2 regions of the Mycobacterium sp. NGS64 genome follow, and region 1 is predicted to be linked to the other one. Evidence: riboswitches for the same ligand, from Rfam matches in the RefSeq annotation. Region 1 holds a riboswitch; the other holds the start of a gene.
The links. A riboswitch is a leader RNA that binds a small molecule or an ion and turns the genes downstream of it on or off. The one in region 1 is predicted to bind S-adenosylmethionine.
Positions count from the first base shown of each region.

Region 1 (4,206 bases):
ACGGCCACCACGTCCAGGCCGCGTTCCACCAGCCGGGTGGTCAGCTTGCCGGTGCCCGCGCCCAGGTCCAGCACGCGGCGCGCGCCGCGGGGAATCAGCCAGTCGATGGCCTCCGGCGGATAAGAGGGGCGGCCACGCTCGTAGGCGGCGGCCGCCGAGCCGAATGACAGCGAGCGTTCCTGGCTGGAGCGGATCACCGCCGACCCCGATCAGCCGAGTCCGCCAAATCGAGCGTCTTGCGGATCAACTCGCCGACGGCCTCGGACTCGACCAGGAACCCGTCGTGCCCGCAGATGGAGTCGACGACGTGCAGCTCGGAGCAGCCGGGCAGCAGCTCGGCCAGCTCCTCCTGCAGCCGCAGCGGGTAAAGCCGGTCGGAGGTGATGCCCCCGACCACCACCGGCACCGGGCACCCGCGCAGGGCGCGCTCGACGCCGCCGCGGCCGCGGCCGACGTCGTGACTGCTCAGCGCCTCGGTCAGGACGACGTAGCTGCCGGCGTCGAAGCGGGCCAACAGCTTGTCGCCCTGGTGCTCCAGGTAGCTCTGCACGGCGTAGCGGCTGTCCGCGCCGCCCTGCTTGTCGTTGGCGAACCGGGTGTCAAGCTCGACCTCGCCGCGGTAGGTCAGGTGCGCGAAGCGGCGGGCGATGGTCAGCCCGGCGTCCGGCGATTGCCCCGTCTCGTAGTAGTCGCCGCCGTGCCAGTTCGGGTCGGCCTTGATGGCCGCGACCTGCGTGGCCTGCGTACCGATCTGGTCCGCGGTGGCGCGCGCGCCGACCGCCAGCAGCAGCCCCGCCCGCACCCGGTCGGGGTGGCCGACGATCCACTCCAAAGCCCTTGCGCCGCCCATGGATCCGCCGACGACGGCAGCCACCCGGTCAATGCCCAGGGCGGCCAGCGCGGCGACGTCGGCCTCCACCTGGTCACGCACCGAGATCAGCGGAAACCTTGAACCCCAGGGCTTTCCGTCCCGGGCCAGCGAGCTGGGGCCGGTGGAGCCGCGGCAGCCGCCGAGCACGTTGGTGGCCACCGCGCACCAGCGGTCGGTGTCGATCGGCGCTCCCGGCCCGGCCACGCCGTCCCACCAGCCGGGCGTGGGATGCCCGGGCCCGGCTGGCCCGGTGATGTGCGAATCGCCGGTGAGCGCGTGCAGCACCACCACCACGTTGTCGCGCGTCGGCGACAGCTCGCCCCAGCGCTGCACCGCGATGCAGACGTCGTCGATCACCGCACCGCTTTCGGTGGTCAGCGAGCCGATGTGGACGAGGCCGATCTCGCCTTCGGCGGGCAGCGTCTGCGTCGGGACGTCGGAGATCGTCATGTCGAAACCCCTCAGAACGCCGCCACGGCCTGCGGGTCGGCCGCCACGGCACCGATCTTGCGGGCCGCGGCGAAGCCGAGCTCCAGGTCGGCCAGGATGTCGTCGATGCCCTCAATGCCGACGGCCAGCCGCACCAGGCCGGGGCTGACGCCGGTGGACAGCTGCTCCTCGGGGCTCAGCTGGGCGTGGGTGGTCGACGCCGGGTGGATCACCAGCGAGCGCACGTCGCCGATGTTCGCGACGTGGCTGTGCAGCTGCAGCGCGTTCACGAACGCCTTGCCGGCCTCGACGCCGCCGGCCAGCTCGAACGCCAGCACGGCCCCGGTTCCCTTGGGCGCCAGCTTCTTTCCCCGCTCGTACCAGGGCGAGCTGGGCAGCCCCGCGTAGTTGACGGACACGACGCCGTCGTGGGCCTCCAAGAACTCGGCGACCCGCTGCGCGTTGGCGACGTGCCGCTCGACGCGCAGGCTCAGCGTCTCCAGGCCCTGCGCCACCAGGAACGCGTTGAACGGCGCGGCGGCCGACCCGAGGTCGCGCAGCAGCTGCACGCGGGCCTTGAGCGCGTACGCCGGCGGCCCGAGCTCGGCGAACACCACGCCGTGATAGCTGGGGTCGGGCGTGGTGAATCCGGGGAAGCGGCCCTGCGTCCAGTCGAAGGTGCCGCCGTCGACGATCACGCCGGCGATGGCGGCGCCGTGCCCGCCCAGGTACTTGGTGGCCGAGTGCACCACGATGTCGGCGCCCTGGGTGAACGGCTGGATCAGGTAGGGCGTCGCGATGGTGTTGTCGACGATCAGCGGCACGCCGTTGGCGTGGGCGACCCCGGAAACCCCGGGCGTGTCGAGGATGTCGATCTGCGGGTTGGAGATGGTCTCACCGAAGAACGCCTTGGTGTTCGGGCGCACCGCGGCCTGCCACGAATCGAGGTCGTCGGGATCGTCGACGAAGCTGACCTCGATGCCGAGCTTCGGCAGCGAATAGTGGAACAGGTTGTAGGTGCCACCGTAGAGCCGCGGGCTGGACACGATGTGATCTCCAGCACTTGCGAGGTTCAATATGGCGAATGTCTCAGCCGCTTGGCCGGAGGACAGGAAAAGCGCGGCCACCCCGCCCTCGAGCGCGGCGATGCGTTGCTCGACGACGTCGGTGGTCGGGTTGCCGATCCGGGTGTAGATGTTGCCCGGGACCTCAAGCCCGAACAGCGCGGCGGCGTGCGTGGTGTCGTTGAAGACGTAGGACGTGGTCTGGTAGATCGGCAGGGCGCGGGCGTTGGTCGCGGGGTCGGGACTCTGGCCGGCGTGAACCTGCTTGGTCTCGAACGACCAGTGCGCGGTCGGATCTGCCTCGGGGCTGGTTTCGTTGTTTTGTGAGCTCACGTGCGGTGTGCTTTCTTCTCTGAAGTGAATTCGGGTATCGGGAAGTGCGCGGTCGAACTACCGACGGCAGACAAAACGACGCGAGTGAGCTTGATGAATGCGCATCACGTTTCCCCTCTAGTCAGGGGTCCGGTATGGCGGACCCGCGCTTGCCGCGCAGCCTGTGGCTACTAGACCTGGTCTTTCACCCGGGGCACCCCACCGCGGTTGGAGGGTTGCCGGCCAGCAAGCCGGGGCTTAGCGCTGGCGCTCATGACCGATGTGAAGCCTATCTCATAGCGGCTCGCCCGTGCCAACAGAGATGCCGACAGAGATGCCAACAGACCGGCTCGCCTGCGGGTCGACACCTGTCCAAACACCCTTGATAACGTGGCAACCAGAACGCTGAGAACCGATCCAATGATGCCGGGAGATGGACCGTGTGCGCCGAACAGCCGACCGTCATCTACACGCTGACCGACGAGGCGCCGCTGCTGGCGACCTACGCGTTCCTGCCGATCGTGCGGGCCTTCGCCGAGCCGGCGGGCATCGAGATCAAGACGAGTGACATCTCCGTGGCCGCTCGGATCCTCGCCGAGTTCGGCGACTACCTCACCGAAGATCAGCGGGTGCCGGACGACCTGGCGGAACTCGGCGAGCTGACGCAGCGGCCCGACACCAACATCATCAAGCTGCCGAACGTCAGCGCCTCCGTGCCCCAGCTGGTCGCCGCCATCAAGGAGCTGCAGGGCAAGGGCTACCGGATCCCGGACTTTCCGCAGAGCCCGAAGACCGACGAGGACAAGGAAATTCGCGCCCGCTACGGCAAATGCCTGGGCAGCGCGGTGAACCCGGTTCTGCGGCAAGGCAACTCGGACCGGCGCGCGCCCAAGGCCGTCAAGGAGTACGCGCGCAAGCACCCGCACAGCATGGGGGACTGGTCGCCGGCCTCGCGCACCCACGTCGCCACCATGCGACACGGCGACTTCTACCACGGCGAGAAGTCGATGACGCTGGACCGCGCGCGCAACGTGAAGATGGTGCTTCGGACCAACAGTGGGGAGACCCTCGACCTCAAGCCGAAGGTCGAGCTGCGCGACGGCGACGTCATCGATTCCATGTTCATGAGCAAGAAGGCCCTGGTCGAGTTCTACGAGGAACAGATGCAGGACGCCTACGAGACCGGCGTGATGTTCTCGCTGCACGTCAAGGCGACCATGATGAAGGTCTCCCACCCGATCGTCTTCGGCCACGCCGTGAAGGTCTATTACAAGGACGCATTCGCCAAGCACCAGGAGCTGTTCGACGAGCTTGGCGTCAACGTCAACAACGGGCTGGTCGACCTGTACGACAAGATCGAATCGCTGCCCGCGACGCAGCACGAGGAGATCATCCGCGACCTGCACGCCTGCCACGAACACCGCCCCGAGCTGGCGATGGTCGATTCGGCCAAGGGCATCACCAACTTTCATTCGCCCAGCGACGTGATCGTCGATGCGTCGATGCCGGCGATGATCCGCGCCGGCGGCA
Region 1 covers NZ_JCALCI010000001.1:312,209-316,414, forward strand. Annotated here, with positions in the region: gene AC5Y4S_RS01580 (class I SAM-dependent methyltransferase) at 1-197, opposite strand, end outside; gene metX (homoserine O-acetyltransferase MetX) at 194-1,321, opposite strand; gene AC5Y4S_RS01590 (bifunctional o-acetylhomoserine/o-acetylserine sulfhydrylase) at 1,333-2,697, opposite strand; SAM riboswitch class IV at 2,838-2,955, opposite strand; gene AC5Y4S_RS01595 (NADP-dependent isocitrate dehydrogenase) at 3,117-4,206, shown strand, end outside.

Region 2 (4,206 bases), on a different contig from region 1:
CAACACAGCTGAGATCCGGCCGCACCTCGGCGGCGTCCACTATGGGTGCGGCTCGGCCTAATTCGGCATAGGCCCGCGCGGTCGCCGTGCCGGGCGGCACCCGGGCTCCGGGTTCGGCTGTGAATTCCACCGGAATCCGAGCGCTGATTTCGTCGAGGTATACCGCCTCGCCGCCGATCATCGCGGACAAGTGCACGGCAGCCCCGGTGGCGGACGCCAGTTCGGCGATCGGCCGCCGGGCGGCCACCCGTAACCGACGCTCCGAGCTCACCTGCGCGCCCAGCCCCAGCAGGCTCGCACCGAGCCGATAGTGGGGGCCGTCGCGACTGACCGCCCCAACGGCGATCAATTGCTGCAGCAGTCGGCGGACCGTTTCCCGGGGGATCCCGCTTGCGTTAGCCAAGTCCAGCAGCCGCACCGGTTCCAACGCAGCCAGGTGATCCAGCAACTCAAATGCGCTCTCGATGACCCCGCGAGATTGGTCCACCATCGGCCCCAGGCGCGACGACCTGCAGTGTCAGCCGGCCTTGTGCGCCGTCAGCAGGTAGGCCGGCAGCTTTATCCGGCCCTTCTCGTCGCGGTCGCGCTGGAGAAATTCGGGCGGCCCGTCCGCGGCCGGGGGAATGTTCGCGTGGATGTGGGCGGGCCGGATTTCGTCGATTTCCCAGTACTTGCTAACCGCGGCGCGCAGTTCGTCCTCGTCGACCTCGTTCGGCTTGGGCTCGAAGTCCGCGGGCAGGGCGCCCTTGGCGAACACCAGCACGAAATAGCCAGCGCCGGGCGCCGCCGCGCGGTGGATCGCGCTGAGGTAACCGTCGCGCTCCTCCACCGGTAGCGAGTGGAACAACGTCGAGTCCGCGATCGTCGAGAAGCGCTCTCCCGAATCGGGTGGGTAGCCGGTGAAGGACGTGATGTCGGCCTGCACGAAAGTGGCGGTGGTCAGGCCGCGTTCGGCGGCCGCCTTGGTAGCCGCCGCAATGGCGGTTGGCGCGAGGTCGATGCCGACAACGGTGTGGCCCCGCGCGGCCAGTGCCAGCGACAGTTCGGCGAACCCGCATCCTGCGTCCAGCACGTCGCTGCGAAACTTTCCGTCCGCGATCAGCGCCGCCAACTCCGGCTGCGGCTCGCCGATGTTCCACGGCGGCGGCCCCTCGAATTCCCCCTGCTCGCGGTAAGCACTGTCCCAGTCCGTGATTTGGGATGACATATTTCTCCTATGTGTGTCGCGACATCTCAGGCGACGCCTCGCGCCAATGGGATGCGGTACAGCGGTTGGCAGTCTTGCGAGACGCGCTTGGCCAGCTTTCGTGATTGTTTGGCGAGGTAGCCAATCAGCGCGGGCCGGCTCAGCAGACCATGGAAGTACAGGCCGTCGGCGGCAGGTAACGGCGACAACCTAACCGGTAAGCCATCGGGTGTCAGCACCCCCAAGTGTCCGACCAATGGCTGCAGCCCCGGCCGATACCCAGTCGCGCCGATCATCACGTCGGGCTGGATCCGTGCGCCGTCGGCCAGCGCCACCTTGGCGCCCTCCAGCGCGGTGACCGCCCCAACCACCTCGACGGACCCGTCGCGCACGGCGCCGACAACCTCGGGGTCGACGACCGTTGGCGCGGCGTGCAGCCGATGCGCTTTCGAGAAGGGCCCCTCATCGGGAACGGGCAGGCCGATTGCTCCGAGATCACCGAACGCGCGGCGGCGCGCGGTGGCGGCGATCCGGTCGGCAATCCGTGGGGGTAGGTGGAACAGTGGAATGGATACCACGTCGTTGGGCAGTCCCCCAGGCCCCTTGCGCGGCAGGATGTTTGGTGGAGTTCGCACTGAGAGCCACACCTTGCTCGTTGCGCCTGTGCTCAGGTCGTGGGCGATTTCCATGCCCGACGATCCGGAACCGACAACCAGCACGCGCTTGTGGGCGTACGGCGCCGGGTCTCTGTAACGATTTGAGTGCAGTAGCTCACCGGCGAAGATGCCCGGCCAGTCCGGGATGAAGGGCGTGTGCTCGTAACCCGTTGCGACCACGACGTATCGGGCTTCGATGTCCCCGTTCGACGTCGTCAACCGCCATCCCGGGAAACGTCGGTCGATGCGTTCAACCGTGGTTTCGAGGAGGAGATCGATGCCGTCCTCGCGCGCATGCCGGTCCAGGTGCGCGACGACTTGGTCGCGGGTCGGATAGAGGGGAGTGCCTTGCGGGTAGCGCCGCCCGGGCAGGTGGGAAAATTGTCGACCTGTGTTGAGTCTGAGCCGGTCATACCGACTACGCCAGGATGCCCCCACCGCGTCGGCTCGATCGACGAGCAATGACCGAATTCCCTTGTCCTTCAGGCACAGGGCGGCAGCAATCCCGGCCGGCCCGGCACCGATAATCACAACCTGCGCGAAATGCGGGGGTGGACTCACGCCTACGACCGTAAAAGCCACGCCATAGGCGGCGAACCCCACGCCCACTGAGTGGGCTTTGGATGGATGTCGGGGAGCCCGGATTCCCAGAAAAGCGGCTTTCACCTGCAAGGACTCTGCTGCGCGATACCTCGGCAGCTCGGCCGTTGTAGATTGAACTTGCTTCATGAGATGCCGTCGCCAAGCTCCGACTGGATGGCACGCCAACCCCACGCTCGTGGGTGGCTCGGATGACGAAGCGGCCGGCACCACCGGTGACGACAAGAGCGCCTCCCCTGGGCGCGGATATTGTGGCTCACAAAGTTGGCGAAGGACGAGGTAAACACCCATGAGCACCGGGCAAGCACGCGCATACGCAGGAGACATCACCCCGCTCGAGGCATGGAAGCTGCTCAGCGACAATCCCCACGCGGTGCTGGTCGACGTCCGCACCGACGCCGAATGGCGGTTCGTCGGCGTGCCCGACCTGTCGAGCCTGGGCCGCGACGTGGTGTACATCGAGTGGGTCACCGCCAACGGCGTCCCCAACGCGAACTTCGCCGACGAGCTGAAAAGTCACGTCCCACCCGCGGACGACGAGCGGCCCGTGATCTTCCTGTGCCGCTCGGGTAACCGTTCCATCGGCGCGGCCGAGGTGGCGACGCAGGTGGGCCTCACCCCGGCCTACAACGTGCTGGACGGCTTCGAGGGCCAGCTCGACGCCAGCGGGCATCGCGGTGGAAACGGCTGGCGCGCGCTCGGATTGCCCTGGAGGCAAGGATGACCGACGACCAGTCGGTCCGCACGCCCAAGGCGCTGCCCGACGGCGTCAGCCAGGGCACCATCGGCGTGCGCGGCGGCCTGCTGCGATCCGGTTTCGAAGAGACCGCCGAGGCGATGTTCCTGACCTCCGGCTACGTCTACGAGTCGGCGGCCGTGGCCGAGCGGTCGTTCACCGGCGAGCTGGACCATTTCGTCTACTCGCGCTACGGCAACCCGACCGTGACGATGTTCGAGGAGCGGTTGCGCCTGATCGAGGGGGCGCCCGCCGCGTTCGCCACCGCGAGCGGCATGGCCGCGGTGTTCACCTCACTGGGCGCGCTGCTGGCGGCCGGTGACCGGCTGGTCGCGGCGCGCAGCCTGTTCGGCTCGTGCTTCGTGGTGTGCAACGAGATCCTGCCGCGGTGGGGGGTCGAGACCGTTTTCGTCGACGGCGACGACCTCGCGCAGTGGGAGCGGGCGCTGTCGGTTCCCACGCAGGCGGTGTTCTTCGAGACCCCGTCCAACCCCATGCAGTCACTGGTCGACATCGCCGCGGTGACCGAGATGGCTCACGCCGCGGGCGCGAAAGTGGTGCTGGACAACGTCTTTGCCACACCGCTGCTGCAGCAGGGTTTCCCGCTCGGGGTGGACGTGGTGGTGTACTCCGGTACCAAGCACATCGACGGACAGGGCCGGGTGCTGGGCGGCGCCATCCTGGGCGACAAGGAGTACATCGACGGCCCGGTGCAGAAGCTCATGCGGCACACCGGCCCGGCGATGAGCGCGTTCAACGCCTGGGTGTTGCTGAAAGGCCTTGAGACGCTGGCGGTTCGGGTCGAGCACAGTAACGCGTCCGCGCACCGCATCGCGGAGTTCCTCGAGACCCATCCCGCGGTGAGCTGGGTGCGCTACCCCTACCTGACGTCGCACCCGCAATACGACCTGGCCAAGCGCCAGATGACCGGCGGCGGGACGGTGATCACCTTCGCGCTCGACTGCGCCGAAAGTGCCGCCAAGCAGCGGGCTTTCGAGGTGCTGGACAAGCTGCGGCTGATCGACATC
Region 2 covers NZ_JCALCI010000003.1:179,952-184,157, reverse strand. Annotated here, with positions in the region: gene AC5Y4S_RS14790 (helix-turn-helix domain-containing protein) at 1-490, opposite strand, end outside; gene AC5Y4S_RS14785 (class I SAM-dependent methyltransferase) at 518-1,207, opposite strand; gene AC5Y4S_RS14780 (flavin-containing monooxygenase) at 1,234-2,403, opposite strand; SAM riboswitch class IV at 2,566-2,676, shown strand; gene AC5Y4S_RS14775 (rhodanese-like domain-containing protein) at 2,732-3,166, shown strand; gene AC5Y4S_RS14770 (O-succinylhomoserine sulfhydrylase) at 3,163-4,206, shown strand, end outside.
Region 2: linked by a shared signal. The riboswitch ahead of AC5Y4S_RS14775 (rhodanese-like domain-containing protein) and the one ahead of AC5Y4S_RS01590 (bifunctional o-acetylhomoserine/o-acetylserine sulfhydrylase) in region 1 are both predicted to bind S-adenosylmethionine.